Regions from separate parts of the Paenibacillus sp. Z3-2 genome, predicted to be linked through region 2. Evidence: a T-box and tRNA genes for the amino acid it is inferred to sense, from the RefSeq annotation. Region 2 holds a T-box; the other holds one or more tRNA genes.
What was found. A T-box is a leader RNA that pairs with one kind of tRNA and senses whether it is charged. The one in region 2 lies ahead of trpS (tryptophan--tRNA ligase), so its partner is inferred to be a tRNA-Trp.
Positions count from the first base shown of each region.

Region 1: it encodes a tRNA-Trp, which carries the amino acid that the T-box ahead of trpS (tryptophan--tRNA ligase) is inferred to sense. The anticodon was not compared.

Region 1 is NZ_CP096397.1:5,486,306-5,501,518, forward strand. It holds gene M1D71_RS24575 (DoxX family protein) at 260-658, opposite strand; gene zwf (glucose-6-phosphate dehydrogenase) at 1,015-2,565, opposite strand; gene M1D71_RS24585 (YwmB family TATA-box binding protein) at 2,781-3,530, opposite strand; gene M1D71_RS24590 (response regulator) at 3,750-4,424, opposite strand; gene M1D71_RS24595 (sensor histidine kinase) at 4,360-5,475, opposite strand; gene liaF (cell wall-active antibiotics response protein LiaF) at 5,507-6,154, opposite strand; gene M1D71_RS24605 (PspA/IM30 family protein) at 6,305-7,012, opposite strand; gene M1D71_RS24610 (PspC domain-containing protein) at 7,014-7,517, opposite strand; gene M1D71_RS24615 (PspC domain-containing protein) at 7,535-7,768, opposite strand; gene M1D71_RS24620 (PspA/IM30 family protein) at 7,773-8,444, opposite strand; gene M1D71_RS24625 (LiaF transmembrane domain-containing protein) at 8,480-8,788, opposite strand; gene M1D71_RS24630 (helix-turn-helix domain-containing protein) at 9,275-11,662, shown strand; tRNA gene M1D71_RS24635 (tRNA-Asn) at 11,719-11,794, opposite strand; gene M1D71_RS24640 (class I SAM-dependent methyltransferase) at 12,091-13,026, opposite strand; tRNA gene M1D71_RS24645 (tRNA-Leu) at 13,195-13,273, opposite strand; tRNA gene M1D71_RS24650 (tRNA-Cys) at 13,280-13,353, opposite strand; tRNA gene M1D71_RS24655 (tRNA-Gly) at 13,360-13,434, opposite strand; tRNA gene M1D71_RS24660 (tRNA-Gln) at 13,439-13,513, opposite strand; tRNA gene M1D71_RS24665 (tRNA-His) at 13,536-13,608, opposite strand; tRNA gene M1D71_RS24670 (tRNA-Trp) at 13,639-13,712, opposite strand; tRNA gene M1D71_RS24675 (tRNA-Tyr) at 13,718-13,803, opposite strand; tRNA gene M1D71_RS24680 (tRNA-Thr) at 13,813-13,888, opposite strand; tRNA gene M1D71_RS24685 (tRNA-Phe) at 13,909-13,984, opposite strand; tRNA gene M1D71_RS24690 (tRNA-Asp) at 14,080-14,157, opposite strand; tRNA gene M1D71_RS24695 (tRNA-Met) at 14,185-14,258, opposite strand; tRNA gene M1D71_RS24700 (tRNA-Val) at 14,280-14,355, opposite strand; tRNA gene M1D71_RS24705 (tRNA-Glu) at 14,423-14,494, opposite strand; tRNA gene M1D71_RS24710 (tRNA-Ser) at 14,504-14,595, opposite strand; tRNA gene M1D71_RS24715 (tRNA-Asn) at 14,599-14,674, opposite strand; rRNA gene M1D71_RS24720 (23S ribosomal RNA) at 14,741-15,213, opposite strand, start outside.
Region 2 is NZ_CP096397.1:770,971-786,183, reverse strand. It holds gene M1D71_RS03410 (ABC transporter ATP-binding protein) at 1-1,041, opposite strand, end outside; gene M1D71_RS03405 (LCP family protein) at 1,257-2,300, shown strand; gene M1D71_RS03400 (glutamate-1-semialdehyde 2,1-aminomutase) at 2,433-3,752, shown strand; gene M1D71_RS03395 (aminotransferase-like domain-containing protein) at 3,838-5,238, opposite strand; gene M1D71_RS03390 (DMT family transporter) at 5,407-6,342, shown strand; T-box leader at 6,370-6,683, shown strand; gene trpS (tryptophan--tRNA ligase) at 6,827-7,816, shown strand; gene M1D71_RS03380 (GerAB/ArcD/ProY family transporter) at 7,897-9,003, shown strand; gene M1D71_RS03375 (spore germination protein) at 8,984-10,453, shown strand; gene M1D71_RS03370 (Ger(x)C family spore germination protein) at 10,450-11,610, shown strand; gene M1D71_RS03365 (sensory rhodopsin transducer) at 11,693-12,109, opposite strand; gene M1D71_RS03360 (rhamnogalacturonan acetylesterase) at 12,485-13,693, opposite strand; gene M1D71_RS03355 (carbohydrate ABC transporter permease) at 13,791-14,630, opposite strand; gene M1D71_RS03350 (carbohydrate ABC transporter permease) at 14,633-15,213, opposite strand, start outside.

The sequences.
Region 1 (15,213 bases), 1.9 Mb from region 2:
TACACTGGTCATTTTGCATACGAGATGTTTACTCACTAGATTAATTTTACACATTTACAATGGAGTTCATCCTCCTCAAATCTGTGCTTTCATCCATACCGTGAACTGCTTCTTAACCCAACTCTCCTATTGTACCATAATCTGTACCGAAAATAACCGATTACTGCAGCAGATTCTTCTCTTTTCCCTTGCAAAAAAAGCACCCTTCAGCCATAATCATGGCATCCAGGTACTCCTCATTCATTTCTCGTTATCGAGTTTAGAAAATCAATGCATCCAGCGCGTATTGTCCGCCACCCGTCAGAGCCAGCGCTACACCAACGACTAGAATCGCGAGATTATATTCGAATCCGTTCTGTGTGGACCAGTAACCGTTCGCACCATGGACTTTCACAATCGCAATAACCATCGTCAATGCAATCAGAATGCCACCTACCGGTGTGAGCAGACCCAGAGCCAGCAGCAGTCCACCACCGAACTCAGCGAGTCCAGCCAGTAACGCTACCAATGGACCTGGCTTCATCCCCATCGATTCAAACCAGCCGCCTGTACCCTTGATCCCGTAACCTCCGAACCATCCAAACAGCTTTTGTGCCCCGTGCGCCATGAACGACAATCCAATCACCAAACGAATCAACAACAATCCTAAGTCCAACATCATTTTCTTTTCCTCCATTCAATATATACAAAATAGTATTCTTAGATTAAAGATATTATGCTAAATTTTTTTCTTCATGATGTGGTGTCGAAACCCCTTCAACTGGTTCACATTTCATCTCATGAATGGTGCACTTATCCGAGAAGTTCATCGGATTAAGTTGGTCATTTGCGTAACTCTTTATCTCTTGTATTGAGTATAAGTTATATACTTACTTTTTGTCAACAACTTAATTTAAATATTTTTATCCAGTCGCATTCCCTCCAGCTTCTCGCATCAAAAAGAAGCCCGGAAAGTTCGCTTCATCCGCGCTCTTTCCAAGCCCCTTAATCATTTCATCTTATGAACGATTAGCCTTAATTGTTGACTTGCCAGATCACACGATCCTCATCCTGACCATTCACCGGCCACCAGTGGAATCCATCCTGCTCCAGCAGTTTATCTGTCGCTTCCGGCCCCCAGGTTCCAGCCGGATACGTGTGAAGCTCTCCCTGATTCTGGCTCCAGGCTGCAGCGATCCGATCTACGAAAGACCAGGCCGTTGCCACTTCGTCCCAACGGGTAAAGTACGTAGAATCCCCTTCTGCTGCATCGAGCAGCAGACGTTCATACGCTTCAGGCGAGTTGATTCCGATCATGCAGCTCTGACAGAAATCCATCGCGAGTGGCTGAATCTCGGAATCCGAGCCCGGTTTCTTGGCATTGATTTTGATATATATGCCTTCCATCGGATTCACCCGAATGACCAGCAGATTCGGTTCAAGCTTATATTTTTTCCCAAGGTACACGTTATTCGGCATCGACTTGAACTCGACTACGATCTCGGTCGTTTTCACCGGCAGACGTTTGCCTGTCCGAATGTAGAATGGCACACCTGCCCAGCGGAAATTATCAACAAATACACGTGCGGCAAAATACGTCTCCGTATTCGACTGTGGGTCAACCTTGTCTTCCTGGCGGTAACCGGGAAGCTGCTTGCCACGGTACTCCCCTTCGGCATACTGTCCCCGCACAACGTTGTTGCTCACTTCCTCATCCGAGGTGAACGTCCGTAGAGAGCGTAATACCTTCACCTTTTCATCCCGAATATCCTCGGGGAACAGGCGACTCGGTGGCTCCATTGCAATCATCGTCAGCATTTGAAGCATATGATTTTGCCCCATGTCACGCAGTGCGCCGGAGTGATCATAATAACCGCCACGTTCTTCCACGCCTACCGTCTCCCCCAGCGTTATCTGAACGTTGGCAATATGTTTGTTGTTCCAGAGTGGTTCGAAAAAAGCATTCCCGAAGCGGATCACTTCGATATTTTGCACCATTTCCTTGCCCAGATAATGGTCAATCCGATAGATTTCCTCTTCACGGAATACCTCACGAATCTGCTCATTCAGATGTTCAGCGGATTGCAGATCATAACCAAATGGTTTTTCGATCACTAATCGGTTCCAACCCTGACTTTCCAGCATACCGCCGTCCCGTAAACTGTACGAGACACTGCCAAACAGCTCAGGTGCAAGCGCCAGATAGAACAGCCGATTACCCGGCGTGTTAAATTTCGCTTCCAGATGCTCCGTCTGCTTAAGCAGCTCTTTGAACCCTTCTACATTATTGATATCCAGAGTATTGTATTCAAAATGATCGACGAAAGCGTTCCACTCATCAGGGTCCCCCGCTGGATAGCGGGAGAACTCTTTAATGGATTCATAGATGTCCTCCCGGAATTCTTCTGGGGTTCTCGGACGACGCGCTACGCCAATAATCGCAAAGTTTTCGGCTAGCTTGCCTTCGCGGTATAGACTGTAGATGGCCGGAAACAGCTTCCGGCGGGCCAAATCACCGGTTGCTCCAAAAATGATAAATACTGCGCCTGGTGTCAGTACTTCATCTTGCGTTTTTTTCTCAACCATGGGCTCCTCTTTCTTCCGGGAAGACAACCTTCACGCTCTCCCCGAGCTATGTAATGGTGTTATATATGCACGACATACAACCGTCAATTACCAGCAAGTTCCTTCTTGGATGTGATGCCATTTTAGCATATCAACTGAACGGATGCACTATTTCTCACTCATTTTTCTGATAAATATTCTCAATATTGGGTCCGAATTTACGTATAATTCATCCCTTAATATTCAATCGTAATCACCGGAAACCCCACTGTAATTCGATTGTCGACCTCGTCACCAACATGGTGAACTGCGAGTTGCATATTCAACATGTGCGAGCCACTCTTGATCGACAAGGGCAGCTCAGCCGCCTCATAAGAGACACTGGCACTGGCTACATCCGTATAACGTTCAACGGAGGTGATATCCATCTTTGTGGACAGCTGTTCTTCGATCAGTTCCAGCTGCTGACTCGCATCACGTTCAACCGCAGTAGCTGCCGTACCCTGCACTGACACATTCCAGCTTGCCTTCATCTCTGAGTCCACAAGCAGTTGATCCACCTGCTCATGTGACGCCACTAATCTCTTCCGATCCGTGTGTGCATCACCTGATAACTGCACGATGGCATAATATCCGTTGTCTCCTGTATCGACGACATTGACCAACATGCCTGCACCTCCATTAGCCGCACCTACAACCAGCTCACTGCGATACACATCGTGGCCCGTCTGACGTACCTTCATTGGTGGTTCAAGTCCCAATTGACTAGCCAGTGATACGGCCTGCGCTTGTGCATCTCCCTTGCCTTCTCCTTGCCATTTAATCACCAGGCGATCTACATGATCAATTACACTGTCAGCAGTATAGATTAACTGTTCCAGTTGGGCTCTTTTGGGTTCGTTCTTCTCTGCGTATACCTGTGTTACACCGATAAGTATAATGATCGCTATTGCCAATATGCCTGCTGTCATCCAACGATTTAACATTCGAATCCCCCGCTTCTTACTTCTATGAATCTATCAACAGCATGCCCCTTTCCCGCATTAGCTATACTTCTTCTGAACACATCAAAAAAAAGCCCCACCCGCCACATTCATGGCAGAGCAGGGCTTTCCATTCATACTTTTATATATGTTCTCATCTATTACCTCCGCACATGAAAGCACGGTTCTTTGGCTTAATTATGATATTGCATATGATTCTTCTTACTCTGCAAGTCCGTTTTTATAAGCATAGATCGCAGCCTGTGTGCGGTCGTCTACGCCCAATTTTGCCAGTAGATTCGTGACATGGAATTTGACTGTCTTGATACCGATGATCAGATCATCAGCGATGTCCTGATTCGACTTGCCTTTAGCCAGCAACCGGAGCACATCCATTTCTCGATCCGTCAATTCATCATGCAAAGGAGCTGCTGCCTGTGGCTGCCGGAATCGATTCATCATTTTGGAAGCCACCTGTGACTCCAGAACGGATTGACCGCGAGCTGCTGCGCGAATCGCATCTGCCACTTCATTGGCTCTTGATGTTTTTAACAGATAACTGAATGCGCCTGCTTCAATGACAGGATACATTTTTTCATCATCCAGATAACTGGTCAATACGATGACTTTGCACTCCGGATACATTTTGAGCACCTGACGGGTAGCCTCAATGCCATCCATTCCTTCCATGACCAGGTCCATCAGAACAACATCAGGCTTATATTCCTGTGCAAGCCGAATGCCTTCCTCTCCACTACCTGCTTCACCAACAACCTCAATTCCATCTTCGGTATCTAATACCGCTGCAAGACCAATACGCACCATCTCATGATCATCCACGAGCAATACTTTGATCGACGTTTCCGTCTCCGTTTCGACTTCCGGTTCCACTGACATGTTCTTCCTCGCTTTCATCACTCATCAAAGGTATCGTAATCTCAATTCGCGTTCCCTTACCAGGCGCTGTTACAAATTGTATGGCTCCGCCAATCTCCGTAACACGTTCACGCATGTTAGCCAGACCGTAGGAAGCTTGTTTATTCTCATCCAGATCAAAGCCTTGCCCATCATCACGAATCAGTACCCGTATCGCATCTGTTCGGCGCTGGATCCGTATCTCCATTTTTTCCGCTTTCGCATGCCGTAATGTATTAGACATAGCCTCCTGAACGATCCGGAACAGATGATTCTCAATGCCTTTAATCAAATCGATGTCTTCATCCATTTCAAGCACAATGTCCATGGGTACTTTCGTTTTCAGTTCCATCACCAGATCACGGAGACCTTGTTCGAGATGTTTGCCCTCCAGGTAGACTGGCCGCAGATGTAACAATAACGCACGCATCTCGGACTGAGCTACCGAAGCCATCTCCTCAATCAGGGCCACCTGCCGCTGAGCACGTTCAAAATCCTTCTCCATCTTTCGTCCTACGGCCGTTGCTGTCATGGATATCGCAAACAATTGCTGAGATACCGCATCATGCAGTTCCCGTGCCAAACGCTGCCGCTCTTCCACAATGGCTGTAATTCTGGCTTGTTCCGCAAGCTGTGCATTATGAGTAGACAATCGCTGGAGCGAGGATACTTGATCTTCCCACTTTTTGCCGATTCGTCCGAGTTGCTCACTTAAGCGACCCACATCATCTACGCCCAGATCAGGTACAGTACGAGACAGTGAACCCTTCTCCCACTGCAGGAGCGTTTCCCGCAGCAGCTCCAACCGGCGTTTGACCCGGTAACTCTGATAGAAACCAAAGACCGCACCGATCGCAATCAGGAGCAGCAATAGAGCCAGACCCGATTGAATCAGATGCCGCCAGCCTGCAAATGGAGCAAGATAACCATATGTATACAATACATACAAAATAACAGCGAGCACAATGAAAACCAGGAGGATCCCTTCACCCATACTTCGGGTTACCATGTCGGTATGTCGTTTTGTCTTCATCGGGGTCTCCTCCTTCTCTTCATCTATTTTACTACGGATTACTAATGCTTAGGTCGCCAACAATATACGAAATGACAAATTTTGCTTTATGTTCACTGGACTCATATCCAGGAGTTCTCCATACTAATTTGTTCATCATGCCGCTATCTTGTTCTCCAAGAAGATTAATTCGGCCGAAAAGGACCGATGCTTCAATCTCTACACCATAATCTTCCGGCAGCGTCAGGCGAACATTCCCCATAACCCCTTGCAGCAGCACAATCGTTTGTTTCTCCTCCGGAATCGAAAGAGACAGATCTGCATTAACCTCACCCATGGCATGCCATAGGCTCATACTGCGTAACGTCCAGGATGGTTGATCCCAGTAATACCTAGCCATGAAATTATGTTTCTTCATAACGCCATCGTCCAGATAAATCTTTTTGTTTTTGGAATAAAAGTAAGCTAAGGAAGCCAGTACAATTAAGAATACAATCATCAAATTATCCAGTAGTAACAGTGCCGCACCAATGCCAAGATACCGATAACCTTTGTGGGTATCCCCTTTGCGGACTTGCAGCATTCCAATGGTTAAGAGAATCAGTGCGGCAGCGGTCAGCAAGTTAATATTCTGATTCAATAACATGAAAGTGCCGATAATAATAATGACAACTGCAAGCCATTTACTCTTGTTATTCATCCCTGCCGCACCTCCTCTGTATGTTAATCTCTCTTCATTCAACGGAAAAGCCATACCAGGCAATGAAGTCCTGTATGGCTTAACTTTTGTTCTACCAACCGTACATTATACACGATTTATAGAATATCATATTGTCCACCGAGCGAACAGTTATTCTTTTGAAGTTCCGTTCGCTTCATTCTTGGAACCATTGCCCATTTTGTTTTTGAGGGCCTGCAATTGCTGATCCACTTTGAATTGCTTTTCCACATCTACAGGATTCGTGTACGTGGATGATGTGTTGCGATATGGTGCACGAGCTACGTCAGCTTCAGCTTCCAGTTGCATGATTTTCTCTTCCATGCGGTGGAATCCTAGTGATGCTCCGCCACTTTCGATCGAATGCAAGCTGTTAATGGAAGACATTTGTTTTTTGGCTTTTGCCATTTGTGCACGGGATACGAGTTCATTACGTTTGTTACGCATTTTGTAGAACTCATCTTTCATATCATGCAACTGTTGCAACAGATCTTTTGCTTGTGCTTCAGACTGTGCATGCAGTTCACTGTACTCCGTAATTTTTTGATCAAAGTAGATTTTCTCTTCCAGCAATTTGCGTGCTACTTCTTCCTGACCGTTAGACAGAGCAGCTTCTGCTTGGGACTCACGTTGTACCGAAGTACGCTCCGCTTCATCCAAACGTTGTTTCATGCGGCGCTCATTTGCCATTTGTTTGGCAACAGTTACCTCAGCCTCATGAATCTCAGCCTCCATATCACGCAAGTACTGGTTCAACATTACAATCGGGTCTTCTACCTTATCCAACATATCATTTACCGATGCTTTCGTCATATCCTTAATCCGTTTAAATACTCCCATTTTACTTTTCTCCCTTCTCGTAACGAGATAATTTTTGGCGAAGCTCTTCAACTTCTTTTTTCAATGCTTTTTTCTCAATATCTTTCATCATGGAATCAAGTTCACTTTCTTGCGGTGCTCCTGCTCCGTAGGCGTTGTTATCATAAGAGCGCGGACCAGATTGGGGTCTGCTGTTGTATCCTGGGCCAGGACCGAAGTTGCCAGGACCTTGTTGGTTTTGGTTATTTTGAAAAGGACCTCTTGGCGCCTGATGATCATAGTTGTTGTATCCTCTGCCAGGGCCAGGGCCTGGGCCGTAGCCATATGGATCATAAGGCGGATACGGTTCTTTTGGTACCACCAGTGCTGCAATGAAGTATATTAACAACGACGTGCCGCCAGTTACGAAGATACTGATGACGAAGATAATCCGCAGCAGGGTAGAATCCATCCCGATAGTTTCGGAAATTCCGCCGCACAAGCCGGTTAGCATCCGGTCACGCGTTGAGCGGTATAATTTGCTCATGTGCTTTCTCCTTTCGTTTACTTATATCCTCTTGCGTTGGGACCATAAGCATATGGATCAACGTGATTGGATTCCTTCGGTACGACCAATGCAGCGATGAAGTAGATCAACAATGATGTACCTCCCGTAGCGAAAATACTGATGAAGAAGATGATACGTAGCAGCGTGGTGCTCAATCCGAGATTTTCAGAAATGCCGCCAATCAAACCTGTTAGCATTCGATTACGCGCCGAGCGGTATAATTTACTCATGTGACTACTCCTTCCTGTCATTGTTCAACTTCTGTTTTAAGCGCTCCAGTTCCTTATCCAGCGTAGAGGATGACATGCTGCCAGTCGCTCCTGAACCGTCTTGGCTCATCCGCCGGATATCCCGGAGACTTTGTGCTTCATATTCGAGATCAGAGACTTGGTCATCCAATCGGTTAAACATACGGGGTACATTCTGACCGTTGTGATTCCCTCTCTGGTTCATACGTTGTTGTAACTGAATCGTCTGCATACGAGCGTAGTAATATTGGCGTTTGCTGTATACATTCTGATATTCAACCTTCAGCTGGTCGATCTGTTCATCCAGCTCCTGTAATGCTGCATAGCTTTGTGCATACAATTCATTGTACTGTTCCATTTTTTCCTCATGGAGGATTTTCTCCTGCAAGGCCAACTTAGCGAGATGCTCTTCCCCTGCTTTCAGAGCCATGGAAGCCTGTTCTTCCCGTTTGTTCACCATACCTGCTGCCTGATCGGCTTGTTGTTTCATTTGTCTGGTATGGCTTGCATATTGATGACGAAGTTTCTCGGCTTCACCGATGTCTTGGCGGGTCGAGACCAGGAACTGATCAATCAGTTTGACTGGATCCTGACTTTGCTCCAAATGTTCGTTCAGATTGGCTACGGTAATATCCCGCATTCGACGAAATACACTCATTATGTTCTTTCCCTCCTTTTCATAATCCTGAAAGCTTAGTAACGACCACGACGACTGCGGTTATTGCTTAGCATTGAGATACCAAAGATGATTAACCCGATCGCGATGATCGGTCCGATCAGCCATGCCAGCTTACCCATCAGTGAGATGATACCGATGATGAGAACAATCCAGCCAAGCATCACATTCCCTCGTTTAACTCCGTAATATCCCAGTGCAATCATCAGGACCGGAATCAGATAACCCATTAAGTGTCCAAGAAGAGGAGTTAACTTTCCGAAGAGGAGTAGTGCACCCAGTGCAATCAGTACAATCGCCCAGCCATTTCCCTTATTCAATCTCATAATTGTTGTTCACCGCCCTTTCCGTTCGTTCATTTTAATTGGTTAAGTCATTTGTTCGTTTGTTTCTTGTTTTTTTGTTTCCATGTTTCTTGTTTAACCTTATGTCCTTATTCTAGGGGATTCTGAGACTTTTCAAAACAGACCGTGGACGGTTTTTCATCCTAGACTCAGGTCGGGGATCTAGTTGGACCTTGGACTGTCCCGGTATAAGACCATCGTTCCACCTAAGCTGAATAGCTTCCAGTTACCTTCTATTCCCCGTGTTCAGGCTCTACTTCACCCGATATCGTCCGGTAGATAGAATGATGTCCATATCTCTATTTACGTTCACCCTTCACTTTCGTTTCCATCCCGTGCCAATCTCTTTTGCCTCAAAATAAAATTACTTATTTATCCAAATAAACAAAATTTAGATTGTTCTATATGTAAGCGTTTACTAAAATAGAGAGTGTTACTATTTCTAATGTCAGGGGTTGAACTGAAACTGTGCGACCAATCAGCTATCTCCATAAAATGATCATCTTCGGAATCCTGCTAAGCACCCTGCCCATTTTGTTAACGGGAATTGCCGCGTTTATCTATTCATCGAACCAAACTGAATTACATCGTACACAAGCTAACAGGCAGTTGCTGGAACAAATGCAATCCAACGTAGAACACAAACTCGCTACAGTCAGTTATATGCTTGATCAGGCCGTTCGATCTCCAGTAACCCTCCGTTCCCTGTCTGCTTCTTCACTTCAAAGGAAAGGACCATTACTTGCCGATAAGCTGCAGAGCGAGTTTCAGAATATGAGGTCGTGGGAACCTTTGCTGGATATCACATTGGTGAATCAATCCCAGAATTGGCTTATTGACCATGCCGGATTATATCGTAATACGGATTTCCCACTGGCACTTCCCATGAAGGATTTGATATCGGATACGCTAACCTCCGGATGGCAGCTCTCCCCTTCATCGGTGTTCAGTAATGATGAGCGTTCGCCCGGTACAGGCTGTATCTATCATATTGCCCTTGCGAGATCTATTCCGAATCTGAATGCGTCTTCCGATGTAGCCTTAATTGCCGGAATTCCTGCATGCTCTTTACAAAATACGCTAGGTGAAGCCTCCATGGGCAATGCTGCCTCAGGACTGATCATTTTAAATCGGGAACAACGTATCATGGTACATCCCGATCCCGTATATATTGGACAACCGCTGTCTGCAGTTGGATTACAAGATCGTGAGACGGAAGCCAGCATAATTAGACTATCTCCCATCACATTTTCAACAGGCTTTGAAGAACGAGAAGTCAAGATCGCCGATACACACTATTCTCTGACGTACAGCCCTTCTACCTTAAAAGGATGGACTTATGTTCTAATCTCACCCACCAACATTCTGACACAGGAATATATCGATATCGGATTACACACCTTGTATATCAGTATCTTCTTGCTTTTGCTTTCATTATTGCTCGCATGGCTCGGCTCCAAACGAATGCATATTCCAATTCGTAAACTTTTAACCCAACTTGGTGACAACCACCTGTCCAAAGATGGCGGCACTATGACTCAGCAATCACCAGAGCTGTCTGATGAGTTCGAACAGATTCGAGCAGGTGTCTCACAATTATCTGCATCTCGCTCCCAACTGGAGAACACACTAAATATGCATCTGTTGCAGATTCGCACTCATTTTATGATGAATCTCTTCCAGGGCAAGAGCCCTGTTCACACTCTATATGACACCCTGAATGAATATGGCTACACACGTCAGGTTCGGGAATGGCAACAAATTGCTGTTATTGCACTACAGGCCGATCTCGTTAATCACAGAAAATACAATGCCAATGATCGTGACCTCCTGTTATTCGCTGTTCAAAATATATTGGAGGAAACGGTTGTGCATAACCAACAACTGCTTCCTATCGTGCTGGAACATACGGTTGTCACGGTGATTGGCACCGTTGAACAGGATCAATTTGCTTTTTCACAGCAGCTATATGTATTAACAGACCAGTTACAACAACAGATTGATGGGATTCTGGCTCTTCAGGTCAGTATAGGCTTCAGCCAGCCGCATAGCTCCCTATACCACATCCCTCAGGCTTACACAGAAGCTATGGAGGCTTTGAAGCATCGAATGAAGCTGGGGACAGGTATTATCTTTCAATATGAGAACATAGATCATTATGCGCCAGCTTGGTCCATGACCTACCCGGAATCATTGGAATACTCGTTGATCCAAGCTATTCAAAGTGCGGATGAAGTTCATGCCTCTGCTCTTCTGCATCAGGTCCTGGAAGTAATCTTTGGTATGGAGTGTACGCCAGAGGAATATCAGGTGGCCTTTACGAGGCTGCTGACGCATATTTTGCAAATGACTCAGGAATCCGGTATACGACTCGGACAGATCTCTCAAGGCAATGGATCGATGTTTCATGAACTTCATGGTTTGCAGTACGGCGCTGAAGTTGAGGAGTGGTTTAACCATCAAGTCATCTTGCCCATCATCCAGGTTTTTAAAGGGAGACAGTATGCCCAGTACCAGCATATATCAGAGAAGATGATTGCTCTGATTCATCAAGATTACGATAAGGATCTGACGCTTGAGGAATGTGCTGTGAAGCTTCACTATAATGCCAACTACTTAAGTAGCGTTTTTCGCAAAGAGACCGGCTGTGCATTTAGTGAATACCTGACCAAGTACCGATTTAACATCGCTAAAAAATGGCTGGACGAAAGTGATCTAACGGTTAAAGATATCGCAGCACGGCTTCGTTACAACAATCCGCAAAACTTTATCCGATCATTTCGTAAATGGGAAGGAATCACTCCCGGTCAGTATCGGGAGCGGAAACAAAAAGCAGAAGTGTCGAACAACAATTAGAAAAGGAGCACGATTTAAAATCGTGCTCCTTCGGCCAGCTCGGACACCTCTGCATATGGCTCCCCGAACAGGGATCGAACCTGCGACAACTCGATTAATAGTCGAGTGCTCTACCAACTCAGCTATCAGGGATATCCTTTAGAGATCATTCTCTGAAAACTAGATATGTGTTTTGTTTTTTCGTTGTCTCGAACATCTCCAAATAAACGAGGGCCTGGTTCAAAGCGGTCGATTAATTATTGGCTTCAAAAAAAAGAGGGAGCACATATCCCTGCTCCCTTCACTTACAACTTCGCTTCTATATCTTAACTTCATATGTTTCATACGTTCCCTTTTTGCGCAGCGATCTGATGCTTCCTAGCGTCATCCTAGACGTTAGAATATACGTTGTGCGTCTCGATTCCTGTTCCTCATAACACATACCAAGCTTATACGATTTGTCGTTTATCCTTGGTACGGACTGTTTTCATATTGGTTTGTTCAAGTTGGATCAGAATTTTACCAAACCTTGCTCCACGTGAGAAGGTCACCGTACTATCCTTATATGTATCGCGGATGTACTTCTCAGCCAGTCTGAGGGAATCCTCATCTGTTGGTAACTCATACGTATTAAGCCATTCTGGCAGCTTCTCAATAATCTCTTCCACCGGTACTTCAAATGAGTTAACTTCTCTTGTAATGATCATCGTGTATGAATAACCCTTCAAATACAGCAACTGTTGGATATATCCCATATCACCAGCCTTGTATGAAGAACTGATCCCAAGTACATCCTTAAGTTCATCCATTAGTGTGTGTTCCTTCTGTCCCGCTATAGTGCTTATATACACATACTTACGAGCACAGTTAATCGCCATCTCAATCGTTTCCCAATCCGACATAGCCGGACACATGGAAGCAAATACAAAATCATATTTCTTCTCCCAGCCTTTATCCTGAATGGAGATTTCCTCAAATCGCTCTTTCACGATTTCAATATTAGATTCCAGCTCTGAGGGTATTGTTTCTTTCATGAGCGAGACAAGCAACTCAGAAGGCTCAACAGCGGTTACACTTGCTCCCCTTTCAGCAAAAGGAATGGTAAATATGCCTGAGGCCGCTCCAATGTCTAGAATGGACAAGCCCGCGAACTCTACTCCCTGGTTTTCAATCCAGCCCATAATGCGCTCAGACCGCTGTATTCCTTCTACCGTAAATGATTGTGCATGATAATCTCTGGCCCACCGCTCAAACGCTTCTTCTGTATTAAATGGTGCACTTTTCTTCTTATATTTTGAACTTCTCGGACGATTCTTCCAAGCCTCTTCCCATACAAAAAGGTTAAATAACAGGTCAGTGTCCGGTATAATTTTTTTAGTAGTCACTTTATTTCACTCCTTCATATTAAAGACTTCACTTATCTACAATATACTGAATATAATCATACGTCAATCTTTATTAACGTCCAACTTTCCTTACTATAAAACAATCACTTCATATAAAATAAAAATAGCCCCGCAGATTGCATAAGCAATTTGCAGGGCTATTCAATATACCGGCGAGAGGACTCGAACCTCCACGGTTTCCCACTCGATTTTGAGTCGAGCGCGTCTGCCATTCCGCCACGCCGGCATATACTGGAGGCGCCACCCAGATTCGAACTGGGGATAAAGCTTTTGCAGAGCTGTGCCTTACCACTTGGCTATGGCGCCATATTTTGGAGCGGACGACGGGAATCGAACCCGCGACCCTCGCCTTGGCAAGGCGATGCTCTACCGCTGAGCCACGTCCGCATAATGGCTGGGGATATAGGATTTGAACCTATGCATGACGGAGTCAAAGTCCGTTGCCTTACCGCTTGGCTAATCCCCAATAAAAAATGAAAAAACAAAGGGGCGATCGAGGGGAATTGAACCCCCGAATGCCGGATCCACAAACCGGTGCGTTAACCACTTCGCCACGATCGCCACAAAAAGTTAATTTTCTAAAAAGTTAATTGGCAGGGGCAGCAGGAATTGAACCCACACCAACGGTTTTGGAGACCGTTGTTCTACCTTTAAACTATGCCCCTAAAACTGGTGGAGGATGATGGATTCGAACCACCGAACCCGTACGGGAGCAGATTTACAGTCTGATGCGTTTGGCCACTTCGCTAATCCTCCAGGATTACATGGTGCCGGCGAGAGGACTTGAACCCCCAACCTACTGATTACAAGTCAGTTGCTCTACCAGTTGAGCTACACCGGCATATTAAATTGTTTTATAAATGGTGGCTCGGGACGGAATCGAACCGCCGACACGAGGATTTTCAGTCCTCTGCTCTACCGACTGAGCTACCGAGCCATAATAAAGTCTAATCTCATTTCCTAACACTTTATATAGGGCATCAGTGCCATACAGCAGATGTAGTGAACAGTTTGCCTCATGTAAAGATTAAATGGCGGAACCGACGGGATTCGAACCCGCGATCTCCTGCGTGACAGGCAGGCATGTTAGGCCAACTACACCACGGTTCCAGATCACTTTCTCAAAGGAAAGTATAATTGCGGGGGCAGGATTTGAACCTGCGGCCTTCGGGTTATGAGCCCGACGAGCTACCGGGCTGCTCCACCCCGCGTCGTTATAAAAATAAGTTATATGGTGGAGGCTGAGGGGATCGAACCCCCGACCCTCTGCTTGTAAGGCAGATGCTCTCCCAGCTGAGCTAAGCCTCCGAACAACACATTTATGATCTTACCATAATCTTATTGTAAAAATCAACTTCTATTTTTGAAGTTAATATGACCCGTAGGGGATTCGAACCCCTGTTACCTCCGTGAAAGGGAGGTGTCTTAACCCCTTGACCAACGGGCCTTAATATTATGGCGGAGAGAGAGGGATTCGAACCCTCGAGACGCTTGTGACGCCTACACGATTTCCAATCGTGCTCCTTCGGCCAGCTCGGACACCTCTCCATATGGCTCCCCGAACAGGGCTCGAACCTGTGACAACTCGATTAACAGTCGAGTGCTCTACCAACTGAGCTATCAGGGAATATGCTTCAGAGATCGTTCTCTGAAAACTAGATTCGAAACGAAACATGCGAATTATCACTTGCAATTGGATAAGCCCTCGACCGATTAGTACTGGTCAGCTCCATGCATTGCTGCACTTCCACCCCCAGCCTATCTACCTCGTCGTCTTCAAGGGGTCTTACATACTGGGAAATCTCATCTTGAGGGGGGCTTCACGCTTAGATGCTTTCAGCGTTTATCCCTTCCGTACATAGCTACCCAGCGGTGCTCCTGGCGGAACAACTGGTACACCAGCGGTACGTCCATCCCGGTCCTCTCGTACTAAGGACAGCTCCTCTCAAATTTCCTACGCCCACGACAGATAGGGACCGAACTGTCTCACGACGTTCTGAACCCAGCTCGCGTACCGCTTTAATGGGCGAACAGCCCAACCCTTGGGACCTACTTCAGCCCCAGGATGCGATGAGCCGACATCGAGGTGCCAAACCTCCCCGTCGATGTGGACTCTTGGGGGAGATAAGCCTGTTATCCCCAGGGTAGCTTTTATCCGTTGAGCGA
Region 2 (15,213 bases):
TACACCCACCGCTTCTTTCCCTGCTCCCACAATCTCAGGACGCTCGGCGGAACCGGATTGGTAAATACTGCGCACAATCTCATCCGTGTTAATCTCAATAATCTGAATATCAGTAATATCGGCCTGTCCAACGACACGTCCAAGTACATCCGAAACATTCAGTTCCAGTGGAATCCATACGGATGCAGACAATTCGTTCTCTACTGTCCAACGCACAGGCAACGCAGCAGTCCACTCCTGCATCTGACTGATGTTGTGACCCGAGCCGAACTTGAAGCGGATTTCCCGTTCCTTGCCCCACTGGGACTTCAGATGATCCAGACCTCCATCATAGATGATGTTGCCTGCATCTAGCATAATGACCCGGGAACATAGCGCTTCAATGTCCTGTAAATCGTGGGTTGTGAGCAAAATGGTTGTCCCATGCTCTTTGTTCATGTCTTTCAGGAACTCCCGAATCTCCGACTTCACGACAATATCCAGACCAATGGTTGGCTCGTCCAGAAAAACAATACTCGGGTTATGCAACAAGGCTGCTACCAACTCACAGCGCATGCGCTGACCGAGACTGAGCTTCCGTACCGGACGGCTTAACAGATCCTGAAGCTGCAACCTCTCAACCAATTCATCCAACCGTTTGCGGAAGTCGGTCTCTCCTACACGATATACTTTGCGCAATAAATGGAAGGATTCGATAACGCCAATATCCCACCACAATTGACTGCGCTGACCAAAAACAACACCAATATTCTGTACAAACTTCTCCCGTTCCTGATACGGAACATATCCACCAACCGATATTTGCCCGGAAGTAGGCACCAAAATGCCGGTCAACATCTTGATTGTTGTTGATTTACCGGCACCGTTCTCCCCAATATATCCGCATATTTCGCCTTGCGGAATCTGAAATGAAATATCATTTACAGCCAATACCTCCTGGTATTGACGTGCAAACAGGTCCTGGAACGCGCCCTTAAGCCCACCTCGGCTTTTCTGGACGCTAAACGACTTGCGCAAATCTTTGACATCAATCGCCAGCATGATTATACCTCACTTGGATTTTGTTGAAATTGCTTGTAGCCCAAAAAGAAATTATAATGGTATCAGTCAAAATTCAGCAAGCTTTAAAAATAGTCTGGAGCCGCGTCCCGTGCCTGATGACGATGGAGACGTGAGCGGAAGGCTTCGGCTAGATTATACCAGAAACAACTTTGGACTTATTTTATATTTTATCTCAAATACAAAGGAGAGCTAGCATGACCAGAAAGACGAAGAGAACCATCTGGATTTCTCTTGCCGCCTTCGTGTTAATTATCGGTGGGGCAGCGGCATATTATTTCGGTTCTATTCTCAATCAGTTGGACGGTTTGGCAAAAGACGGTGATGAATCACCATTCGCAGGTATCGAGAATGTGGAGAAAGTAAATACTCCTGACCCTCCAAAATGGGAAGGCACAGAAACGGTAAATATTCTCGTTATGGGTGTCGATGCGCGCGGATTGAATAAAGGTGAAGTTCCCCGCTCCGACAGCATGATGGTTGTATCGCTTGACCCACTCACCAAAAAAATTAATCTGTTCTCCATTCTGCGCGACACATACGTCGATATTGACGGTTACGGTAAGGAGCGGATCAACACCGCGATTACTCATGGCCCTAACACAGCGATGCAAGCTGCCGGTGACCTGCTTGGTATTCCTGTACAGTATTATGTGTATACGGATTTCCAGGGATTCATCAAATTGGTGGATGCCGTTGGCGGCGTGGATTTTGATGTGGAGAAGGACATGCATTATACAAGTAAAGCAGACAATAATGAATACGATATTGATCTCAAAAAAGGTTATCAGCATCTGGATGGCGAAACGGCCCTCATGTACGTTCGTTTCCGTCATGATGCGATGTCGGATTTCGCTCGTTCCGAGCGTCAGCGAGAATTACTGAAAGCTGTGACGGCGAAAATGCAGTCCACAACAACCATTGCCAAGCTGCCTTCCATTCTGGAACAGGTTAATCCTTACGTGGATACGAATCTGACGCTCTCCGATATGTGGAAGCTGGGTGGCCTCGGTTACCAGAGCAGCATGAACGGTAGTGAGCAGATCCCGCCAATGAACCTGCTGAAAGAAGAACGGACAGCTGGTGGAGCACAGGTATTGACGGTTACGAATGAAGAGAAACTGAAGCAGCATATTCAGGATATTATTCATCCACCTGCTACAACGGATGATAGTACGACCAGCACCGAAGACAAAACAGCCAGTGGTGACGATCAAAAGTCAGAGCAACCGGCTCAGTAATGTAAAACATGCAGAGGGCAGCCATCACGCTGCCCTCTCGTTGTGCCCGGCTATATCATTATGAGAAAATCATCATATCTTTCTATGGCTTGTTACTTTATTATATTTTGAATCACGAAAGGAAGTTATCTTATGAATACATCACGTTCCCGTTCCGAACTTTTATACGCAGAAGCACTTGAACATATTGTAGGAGGTGTGAACAGTCCATCCCGCTCGTTCAAAGCCGTGGGTGGCGGTGCACCTGTATTTATGAAAAAAGCCCAAGGGGCCCACTTCTGGGATGTCGATGACAACCGTTATATTGATTATCTGGCCGCTTACGGACCGATTGTTACGGGACATGCCCACCCGCATATTACACAGGCGATTACGGAAGCAGCAGCAAATGGCGTTCTGTACGGTACTCCGACTGAACTTGAGATCAAACTCGCCAAAATGCTGAAGGAAGCGATCCCTTCCATGGACAAAGTACGTTTTGTAAACTCGGGTACGGAAGCGGTTATGACCACGATTCGGGTAGCTCGTGCCTATACCAAGCGCAACAAGATCGTAAAATTCGCTGGATGCTACCACGGTCACTCTGATCTCGTACTTGTGGCTGCCGGTTCTGGCCCGTCCACGCTGGGTATACCGGATAGTGCAGGCATTCCAACCAGTATTGCACAAGAAGTCATTACCGTGCCTTACAATGATCTGGATGCCCTCAAAGCTGCACTGGAGCACTGGGGTGACGATGTTGCTGCAGTCATGGTTGAACCGATCGTTGGTAACTTCGGTATGGTTATGCCGGAACCTGGCTTCCTGGAAGGCCTCTGTGCCATGACACGGGCTAACGGCTCACTGGTTATCTATGATGAAGTCATTACGGCTTTTCGTTTCCATTACGGTTCTACGCAGACGTACGCCGGGCTCGATAACCATGCAGAGATCGAACCAGATCTTACGGCTCTTGGTAAAATTATCGGCGGCGGCCTACCAATCGGTGCGTATGGCGGACGCAAACACGTTATGGAGCAGGTTGCTCCGCTCGGCCCTGCTTATCAGGCAGGAACGATGGCTGGTAACCCTGCATCCATCTCGGCTGGTATCGCATGTCTAGAGGTCCTGCACGGTGCGGGTGTATACGAAGAGATGGAACGTCTCGCTATAGACCTGACCGCAGGTCTGCAAGCTTCAGCTGACCGTCATGGGATTGCATTGACGATCAACCGGATTCGCGGCGCATTCTCCACCCACTTCTGTGACCATCCGGTTACGAACTACGATCATGCCCAAGACACGGACGGAGAACGTTTTGCTTCCTTCTTCCGTCACATGCTTGATCGTGGCATTAATCTGGCTCCGTCCAAATATGAAGCCTGGTTCCTGACAACTGCTCATACAGACGAGGATGTCCAAGCTACATTGGAAGCGGCAGAAGCTTCTTTCAAGGCGATGGCTCAGGAATAAATCGAATGAATTCTATCAACAATTTAGCGTACAAGCTGGTTGGTTGATGGTTAGCAATTCACCGAAAAAGGCGTCCAACAAGTGATCAACTTGTGTGGGCGCCTTTTGTTGTTCTTTGCAGTTTTAAAATCTCCTCCCGGATCTTCAGCATCCCTTCTTCAATTCGCTGCTTGGGCACATTGGAGATGTTCAATCGAAGCATTTGATCCTGATGCATCTGATATGTTGCCTCCGGATAATACCGTTCTGTCGTATCTACGATGACTCCGCGCTGTTGGAGCCGTGACACCAGAACACGAACTGGCATATCACCCGCCAAAGGTAGCACTGTGTGCTCTCCTCCTGTACGAGGGGCGTTCATAAATGGAGTAAAGTCTGGATATGCCTCCAGTTGCCCATGCACCGTGTGCATCCGGGCAGCATAGCGGTTACGAATCACTTTCCTGTGATGAGCAAACATTCCGCTGTGAACATAAATCTCCAGAGCAGCTTGAGACAGGACGGAAGTCTCGATATCGAGCATTTTTTTATAAGCACCGAAGGACTGGATTAGAGGTGAGGGCAGAACAGCTACGCCAATACGCAGGCCTGGAAACAGAATTTTGGAGTAACTTTTCAGATAGATCACCCTACCTTCTGTATCATAGGACCATAGCGGGTCCTGTTTCGTGTTGTCCTCCAGATCAGCCAGATAATCATCCTCCACCAGATAGACATCATACCGCTGTGCAAGCCGGATCAGTCTCTTCTTCTCAGCAACAGTCAATGAAGTCCCTATTGGATTGTGAAACCGCGGCATGACATAGAAAAACTTGATATCTCCTTCAGCGAACTGACGTTCAAGCGATGCCCAATCCAGCCCATCAAGAGCACGTCTCACACCTGCTATCGGCACATTCAATCCACTCAGTAGGGAGGGCATATTGTGATAGGTCGGTAGTTCCAGCAGCACTTTTTTCTTACCATTGGGAAAAGGCATCAACGCCAGTACAGCCAGTGCCTGTTGTACACCTGATGTGGTGAAAAACTGCTCCGATCTGGCAAATACCTGATAATCCGCAAACTGCTTCTGTAATAGCAGAATAAGCGAAGGTAATCCCTGATCTGTGCCGTACATGAACAGCTCCGCCTGCTTCTTCTCCATCGCCTGATCTACACAGTGACGAAAGTCAGCATAAGGAAATACCCTTGGATCGGGAGCAGCGGAAGCAAAGTCCAACGCCCCCTGCCAATCCATATCCTGAGCACCTGTCCCATTCTGTACGGCATAATAGCCGGATTGAGGTATGGCATACACCAAATGCCGCTGTTCCAGCCACTCATATGCACGAATCGCTGTACTTACACTGCATTGATACTGTTCTGCTACAACTCGAATGGCTGGAAGTCGAATGCCCTTGTCTGTCCACTGCCGACGATCTTGCTGCAACATTTGTTCCTGAATCCACTGCTCTAATGCTTCGGCAATTACTTCGTATTTTCTCACTGCACTCGCCCCTTCTCCATAATTGTACCGTTACAATTCATGCTTTTATCTATTGTAGCACGATGCACCCGGCAGTATATTAAATAAGGCCAGCACGTGCCTCGAACCTGATATGTTTCAGGACAATCAAAGATAAAACGGTATGACTACTGTATTGGAGGAGCATTCATGAACACAGCACACACTCGGGGATACGCTTATATCGCAGCTGTACTGTACGCAGCCATAATCGGCCTTTCCTTTTTATTTGTTAAAATGACCGTTACTGTAGCACATCCGATTGATGTGCTTGCCCACCGATTCGCCCTGTCGCTGATCGTTGTCAGCATTCCTGTAATATTCGGTTGGATCAAGATTCGGCTTAGCTTTCGTGATCTGTGGCGAATCATTCCACTGGGCCTACTGTCTCCTGTCTTATTTTTTGCCTTTCAAGCCTTTGGACTTGTGTCGTCGAACTCATCGGAGGCGGGAATTATTCAGGCCATGGCCCCTGTATTTACACTCGTTCTCGCTTCGATCTTCTTGAAAGAACGCACATCCACCATGCAGAAGATATTCCTGCTTCTGTCTGTCGCTGGAGTGGTCTTTATTTTCATGATGCAAGGAAGCGGCGTATCTGTGAGCAACCTGAAGGGCATTGCATTATTGCTGCTATCCACGGTCTGCTTTGCAGGTTATGGTGTGCTTGCGAGACCACTGACCCAGAAGTATAAACCGATAGAATTAACATGGGTCACACTGATGGTTGGCTGTATTGTGTTTAACGCCGTTTCCCTGATCCGACATGCTTCCAGCGGCTCCATGATGGACTATATCCAACCACTTGGAGACGTATCCTATCTCGGTGCACTCGCTTATCTCGCGATCCTCTCCACCATGATCTCCACCCTTCTCGCGAGCTATGCCCTAGCCCATCTGGAGGCATCCCAGATGAGCGTATTCAGCAATCTGTCCACACTTATCTCCATCGTAGGCGGAGCTTGGATACTGCATGAGCCGGTTGGTGGCTACCACTATATCGGGGCATTGCTAATCATCGCTGGTGTACTTGGCACCAATATGAGCGGCCGGAAACATAGGCTGGTCAGTGGGATCAAAGCGTGATATAATTCTGGAAATTGTAAATTGTTGTCATCCACGATGATGAAGAAAAGTACATATATCAGGATGTTACAGAGAGCCGGCGGTTGGTGGAAGCCGGTGCATCGGATGTGTGGAATGGACTTCGGAGTTCCAAGTTGAACAGAGTCTGTAACCTGTACCAGGAAAACAAACTTTCAGTAGGCGAGGCGGCATGTCCTGCCGTTATCCATGGACAGGATATCGATAGGCATAGGCGCTCGTAAACGCGCTTCTGGTAGATGCCTTAATCCATATCCCTCAAGTGGGCCGCAACAGAGCGGCCAATGAAGGTGGCACCGCGAGGCATAAGCTTCGTCCTTTATTCTGTTCCCTACCGGGGAATGGGATAAAGGACGAAGCTTTTTTTATTGAATACCTGCAGGCTGAAAGGAGGTGATGGTCGTGGAAGATGGCTGGTGGCGACAGCTCAACGTTGAAAAATTACTCAACCAAAGGAGAATAACCCATGAACAAAAACAACGATATTATTCTGACAGGAGATCGGACTACCGGACAGCTTCATCTCGGCCATTACGTAGGCAGTCTGCGCAGTCGGGTGCAATTGCAGGAAGAGTACAAAACGTATATTTTACTGGCAGATGTTCAGGCTCTCACCACCCATTATGATCAACCTGGGTTGATTGCGGATAGTGTACATCAAGTCACGTTAGATTACTTAGCCGTAGGCATTGATCCGAACAAGGCTACCCTGTTCATTCAATCCATGATTCCGGAAATTGCGGAATTAACCGTGATCTTCTCAATGTTTGTTACCGTCAATACACTTCGACATAACCCTACCATCAAGAGCGAAGCGCGTGATCGTGGATATACGGATCTATACTACGGATTCCTTGGGTATCCTGTTAGTCAGGCTGCAGATATTGCATTCTGCAAAGCAACCCTTGTTCCGGCAGGCGAAGATCAGATTCCTCATATTGAGACAGCGCGGAAGTTGGTCCGTCGATTCAATGAGCTATACGCTCCCATTCTGCCTGAACCCCGTATTCTGACCGGAGAGCGGCTTGGTGGGCTGGATGGCGTCGGTAAAATGAGCAAAAGCATGGGTAATGCGATCTCATTAAATGCAAGTCCAGGGGATGTAAAAGCCAAATTGACCAAGGCCAAGACAGATCCCGCTCGCATCCATCGATCTGACCCAGGACATCCGGATATCTGCCCTGTTTTCGCCTATCATCAGCTTTTCCGCAAGGAGAACGCAGACGAAATACATGCCAGTTGTAGCCAGGGGAAGATTGGATGTAAAGATTGTAAACAGATGGCAGGTGAAGCCATCAATGATCTGCTTGCTCCTTTTCGTGAACGACGGAATTATTATGAACAGCGTAATGATCAAGTGAAAGAGATTCTTATCGAAGGGACCCGTCAAGCAAGGAATGCTGCCCGTGAAACGATGCTGGAGTTACGAGAAGCCATGGGCATTCAGTATTTTTAAGCTCTAAGTGCTTGTATGAAGGGCTTCAATCACGTTAACACTGCTGAGGACAGTCTATTGGGAAAAGGGGACTCCTCAGCATGAAACGTACACAGCCATCTTTTTTGCAAGCCATGATGTTAATCATGTTATCCGTTGGTCTAATCTGCCACGTTCTGATTATTCCTGCCCTGTTGTCTGCGGCTAAAAGGGATTCCTGGATCTCTGTTCTTTTGTCTACAGGACCCTACCTTGTATTTGCGCTCATGCTTGCCTATGTTTCTCGTTTTCTCCAGCACCAAACGCTGCATGATTGGCTGACTTCCCATCTGGGTAAGCCTCTTGGCTTGCTATTACGGATTGGAAACAGCCTCTTTTTTCTGTCCATCATCTATTTCACTTTACACGATACCACCACCTGGGCAAAAACCAGTTACCTGACGGAAACACCTGTATTGGTTACAAGCATTGCCCTGATGTCTCTCTGTGCCTATGCGGCTTATAAAGGGATACGTTCTCTAGCATTTACAGCAGGATTAATCCTGCCACTTGTGGTGGTGCTTGGCTTCTATGTCGCAATCGTGAATACCCAATACAAGGATTACAGCCGTCTCCTCCCTGTGCTTGAACATGGATGGCATTCCGTTCTTCATGGCATGGTATACAGTCTATCGGGCATGTTTGAACTATTGTTCCTCTGGTACATACAGCCTCACCTGACCAAACGTATACGTGTATGGCAGTACCTGATGCTCGCACTCATTATTGTCGGACTGACCGTCGGCCCACTCATTGGTGCAATTGTGGAATTCAATCCTTATGAGGCTGCCAAAATGCGATATCCCGCTTTTGAAGAATGGCGAATTGCTTCTTTGGGAAAATACATCGCTCAGACCGACTTTTTTTCCATCTATCAATGGCTCGCTGGATCTTTCACTCGAATTAGTCTTGCGATGTATATTGTGGTAGAAATATGGAATATTAAGAGCGCCACCCGAAAGCTCATCAGCTGTATCTCATTAGGTGTCTTATTTATTGTCACCATGTTATACCGTCTGGCTGATTTAACATTTGAGAACCTGCTTGTCCATTACATATTCCCATTCAATCTCTTGTATCTGAGCGGACTGGCGGTTATTGCAACGATTGTGGCATTCATCAGTTCACGCCATCAGAGGAGGAAACATCATGGAGCACCAGAAGATTGACACCACGTCCCATGAAACACTGCTCGCCTCTTTGAAAGAGCAATTCAATCCCTGCGCCGATGTTGTTATTCAGACTTTTCCAGCCAAAGATGATACGGTGCTTCCAGTGATATTGCTGTATTGCGACGGTTTGGTCGATGCCAAACAAATCAATCAGTTCATTATCCCTCGGCTGGAACAGCATTCCTTGCTTATGGAAGAATCACGTCCTAAAGAAACGGAATTAACACTGAATCCGGTGAAAGACCTTAATAATGTCGATAATCTAAATCTTTTGATTTTTAGTGGGCAATTGTTGATATTTTTGGGGAGTGGGGGCCCGTCTTTCAGTATGGATATTGCGAGCATACCCGGTCGTAGTCCCGAGGAATCTGCCCTTGAGTCTTCAGTAAAAGGGCCACGTGATGGATTTACCGAAGAGCTATCCGTGAATATTGCTCTCATTCGCAAACGAATGAAAACATCCTCAATGTGTTATGAAAAATACGTAAAGGGCGGTCGTACACAGACAGCCATTGGTCTGCTATATATCAAAGATATTATTAATCCAGAAATCCTGAAAGAAGCAAGACACAATCTTGATCAGATTGAGATTGATGGCATTCTGGGCACCTCAATCATGGAACGGGCTGTTATGGGAGGGGTTCGCAGTATCTTTCCACTCACAGATAACACCGAACGTCCTGATTTTGTCGTTGATTCTCTATTAAACGGTCGTTTTGCTGTTTTGATCGAAGGTTCTCCTGTAGCGGTCATCGCGCCAACTACACTTTTCAATCAATTGAAGTCTCCGGAGGACGAGAGTACACCCTTTTTCATCGTTACTTTTGAACGGATTTTACGTATTTCCGGACTGCTGATCGCCTGTTTCTTCCCAGGCTTTTATATTGGCTTGACCAGCTTCAATGTGGAACAGATTCCCCTGCCTCTTCTGGCAACGATTGCTGGTACTCGAATGGGCCTGCCCATGCCGGTGACACTGGAAGCGTTCCTGATGATTTTTATGTTCGAGCTATTTAACGAAGCAGGGCGTAGGTTACCACGTGCGTTAGGGCAGACGGTCAGCGTCGTCGGCGGGCTTATTATTGGGGATGCTGCCATTCGCGCCGGGATTACGTCCCCTACCATTATTGTCACGGTAGCGATCTCAGTCATCTCTAGCTATATTCTCGTGAATACTGTGCTAAGCGGGGCTACTGCCCATATCCGGATCGGGATGCTACTCATCTCTTCCATTCTTGGATTATTCGGATTTATGATCGGACTATTCGCCCTGTTGGTGCATCTCGTATCCTTGGAATGTTATGGAGTTTCTTACTTGACGCCTGTTTCTCCCTACATTCCCGGAGACTTCACCCAGGCAGTATCCATGCCCCCTTCCATGAAAAGAACCCAGCGTCCAGCTGCACTTCATACACAGGATTCCACCCGCCGGAGGAAACGTCCGTGAAAAGTTGGGTATCCATAAGCGGCCTTCTTCTAAGCTGCTTAATCCTGCTAACGGGGTGCTGGGATTCCAAAGAGGTGCAAAGTATAAACTTCATTACGGCGATAGGAATTGACTATGTGGACAACCAGTATATTGCTTATGCCCAACTGATTGACTTCTCCAGTATTGCAAAACAGGAAACGCCAACTTCCCGGGAGACAAGGGATATATGGACTGGACGAGGCAAGGGTAGAACACTGAGTATGGCTATTAACGACTTGTATGAAACGTCACAGCAGCAAACGCTCTGGACTCATGTTAAAGCTATTGTTTTATCCAAAAAAGTGCTGGAAGGTCGACTGGAGGATATCTTTAACACACTTCTTCATTCAGGCCAATTAAGATATACACCCTGGATCTATGCTACAGAGCATAACATTCCGGATATACTCTCTCCCTCTGCATTGTTGAACCAATCCGCCCAGACCATTGAATTATTTGAGCCCATGAGGCTATACAAACAGCATTCCGGTTACGAACCTATCCGGCTCCATCAGCTTCTCGATGGATTACGGGAACCGGCTTCCGTCGTTCTTTTACCCTCGGTTTCAACGAGGAACGAGACCTGGTTCAACGGCGATAAAACGCCACCCCTTGTTAGAATGGATGGATTTTATGTGATATCCAAAGGCACAAGTCAGGGTAGAGTTGCAGGAGCAGACGCAGATGGTACACGATTAGTAAATTATGGGCGTGTGTATCAGTATCCATTGTATGTTTATGGGAACGGTGAGAAGACTCCAGACTTGACGCTGATGCTTCAAAATCCCAAGACTAGAATCAAGGCGAGGAAACAAGGAGAAGGCGTCACATTCGATCTGTTTACCTCGGTCAAAACCGCCATCACCGAAGATCATGGGGCTCCTCGGTCTCCAGATGCCATGGAACAAGAAGCCGAGAAACAGATCGAATCCCAAATCCGAGATACGTTCGAAAAAACCAAGTCACGCATGATTGATTCCTATGGTCTTGTGGAACACTTATATCGCCACAACCTTCCCTTATGGAAACAGGAAGTCTACAACCGGGCGGATCCACTCAAACGTTTTAAACTTGGTAAAGTGGAGGTCCACGTGGATATCCTGAATGCGAGCACGTATAAATACAGCGAAAAATGAAGAAAAAGAAGCCCCGTCCCTGCATTGGATGCAAGGTTACGGGGCTTCTTACCATCTCCAGCTATGCTGTCGATTGGCGAAGTTATCCTGATGGGTACGCCATGACACTCATCAAAGCCAATTCAGGCTGGGTCGTGTCCAAACGGCTGTACTGAATGATAACAGGGATGCTGCTCGAAACCGTAATCGCATAAGGCACGCCTGGCGGAATAGACTGCTCCCCGGATCGTAGTGATGCAGTGCGAATATGCTTTGTCCTTCTCGCTGGCACGTCAGCAACAATATCTTCAAGTGGCTCTCTGTCTTCAAAGTAAATCGTGATGCTCAGCTCTGCATCCGTTGCACTGGTGTTCAGGACACAGATACTCTCATGACTCTCAAGTGTACCTCGGCTCTCTGGGGGAATGTAGCCATCCGGAATAACCCAGTAGGTGTGACCTGTAGGTGCTGAAGCGTTCTTACGGGCAGACGTGCCTGCATCTGTCTGGTCAGGTGTCATTGAATATATCCTCCTCTTTTGCGATTGCAATATAGGTTAAAATCAATGGGCTCGCGGGGCAGACGCTTCGGCGGGCGGATCGGGCTGCGGGCCGCTGTTGGCTCGGGATTTCTATTATTTCCCCTTAGCAGAGGAAATCCCGCTCCAAAGGCGGACGCTTCGCTCCCTCTACCCGATTCCGCCCTCCTCCGCTGCTACGCTCGCCGGACTGATTTAAAAGTATTGCCTTCGCTATTCGCTGGGCAACTTTTGATGGCTCTTCACTTCGTTTACCTCGCTTAATGAAAATACAGACGCACAGGACTTAAAATCCTGCGGTAGCTTATCTCCTAGAGTAGTAAAATCAAGTCCTCTACAACTTCTGGGGTTACTCTCCTACCGCAGATACATCTGCAGCGGTTGCAATTGCAACTCACGGATGGCTTCTGCCACCTGATGGGCAAGGCGACGGGCGCCACGTTCCTGAAAGTGCGTGTTATCCTCCACGCCTGACGGGAAGTTCACATACTCGCCTGGCAGCACCCACATAAAATCTTCCTTGGTGCCTTCCACACCCGCCTGCTCGAACAGAAGGCGGCTCCGCTCAGCCAGATCGATCAGCGGAATATCTTCCTCTTCCGCCAGCTCACGCACGGCGATGATATAGTCGCCATGGGTATCATTCAATGTGCCATCATCCGCGAAATAGCGACGATGCACCGGGGTCACGAGTACCGGACGAGCCTTGGCTTCCCGGGCAGCATCAATATACTTTTTCAAATACTCCTTATATGTTGTGAATGGATCCGTCCCTCGTTCAGGGTCCGGCTTCTCATCGTTATGTCCAAATTGAATAAACAAAAAATCCTCTGGCTTCATTCGCTCCATTATAACGCTCAATCTGCCTTCATTAATAAAACTGCGGGAACTTCGGCCTGACTGGGCATGATTATCCACTGCCACATCATGTTTGAACTGTGCAGGCAGCAGTTGACCCCAACCGCAATACGGGTATCCACTTTCCGGCTGATCCGTTACGGTAGAATCCCCAGCAAGAAATACGGTCATGGTCTGATTCGCGAGAGTAATCTCCAATGCATTAATTCTTGGTGCAGGACCAGAGAATGACAGACGGAGCCTGCCCCCGCGAACAACCACCGAGAATCGGACCTCTGCGCATTGCCCAGGAAGTGTACGGATGGTTGGCAGTACGACCCTGCCTTCACCGGCTTTCACACGGGTTACCGTCTCGGCCAATTCATCACCTGTAACAAGTAAAACTTGATAGGTTCCATCAGGAAGATCCACGATGAACGATGCTTTGAGCGGAATACAAAAGCTTGAACGCAATCGGGCAGACACGGTCGTCTGCCCCTGATTGCTATGATATTGTTTGGTGGGATCCGACACATCGTCATCACCGCTCCGTTGTTTCTCATATACCAGAGAACCTGCTTCGAATCCATATCCTCCGCGATCCCCATACGAGGTTGCTGCAGTCACTTGCAGATAATCCTCTGTATCATCTGCTCTTCCCGAGTCCGGTCCAAAGTTAAACTTCCAGCTGGTCACGGACACTGCCTGGCCCTCTGCCGCTGCCTCCATGGCAACGGCCTGACTACCCTGAGCTTTATTCAAAAGGAACATCCTCCTTGTTTAACTTTCGTAAACGTTCATTCGGGCAAGAGGCAGAAAATTCTGCTTAGCCTTTCAGTCCGCTGGTGCTCATTCCTTGAACAATTTGTTTCTGGAAGATGAAGAACACAGCTACAACTGGAACCAGACTGACGATGGACATCGCGAACATTGCACCCCAGTTGGAAGCAGATTCGCTATCCAGGAACATTTTCAGTGCCATGGATACGGTATACTTCTCAGGCGAGTTCAGGTACAATACCGGACCGAGCAGATCCTCCCATCTCCAGTAGAAGGAGAAGATCGCTGCTGTCGCCAGAGAAGACTTGATCAGCGGCATAATAATCTGAATATAAAGCCTGAATTTGTTACATCCGTCGATGGTTGCAGCCTCATCCAGCTCCTTCGGAATGGTTCGTATGAACTGCACCATCAGGAAGATGAAGAATGGCATTCCGAAGAATGTTGGTACAACGATTGGCAAGATGGTATTCAGCCAGCCCAGCTTCGTGAAGATGATGTACTGAGGAACCAATACCACGTCATGCGGCAGCATCAGCGTCAACATCATCAAGGAGAACCAGAACGTGCGTCCCTTGAAATTCAGTCTGGCAAAACCGAAAGCGATCAGCGATGACGATATTACGGCACCGATGGTGGAAATAACCACGATTACAAGTGAGTTCGTGATGTAATCCATAAACGGTCTTCCCGCTGTGCCTTTCCAACCATCCACATAGTTGCTCCAGATCCACTCCGCAGGAAACAGGGTATCCGCGGTAACGAAGATTGTACGGCTTTCCTTGAATGAACTGAAGAGCATCCAGAGTACGGGATAGAGCATCAGGAGGGCAAGAGCTGCAACGAACAGGTGATAAACGGGCCATTTTATATTTCTCCAAACCATCGTTACTTCCCTCCTTCAGATTCGTAGAACACCCAGAACTTGGATGTCAGGAACACGGCTACCGTGAGTATACCGATCATGATGAGCATGATCCAGGCCATTGCCGAAGCATACCCCATGTTGTTAAACATAAATGCCTGACGGAACAGATACAGGGAGTACAGCATCGTACCGTCCATTGGACCGCCTTCGCCTTTGGAGATAATGTAAGCAGGTACGAAAGTCATGAATGCTCCAATCGTCTGCATAATCATATTGAACAGGACGATCGGGCTAAGCAGTGGCAAGGTGATGCTGAAAAATTTCCGTATAGGATTCGCGCCATCCACACCTGCTGCCTCGTACATCTCAGTGGGGATATTTTTGAGACCAGCCAGGAAGATCAGCATGGACGAACCGAACTGCCACACAGACAGTGAGATGAGCATAACCAGGGACGCATTCGGGTCACCAAACCAGCTTATAGGCCCGATCCCGATTGCCGTTAGAGCGCTGTTGATAACACCCTCATTACTGAAGAGGTTACGCCACATAATGGATACGGCCACACTACCACCGATAATAGATGGCAGGTAATACAGCG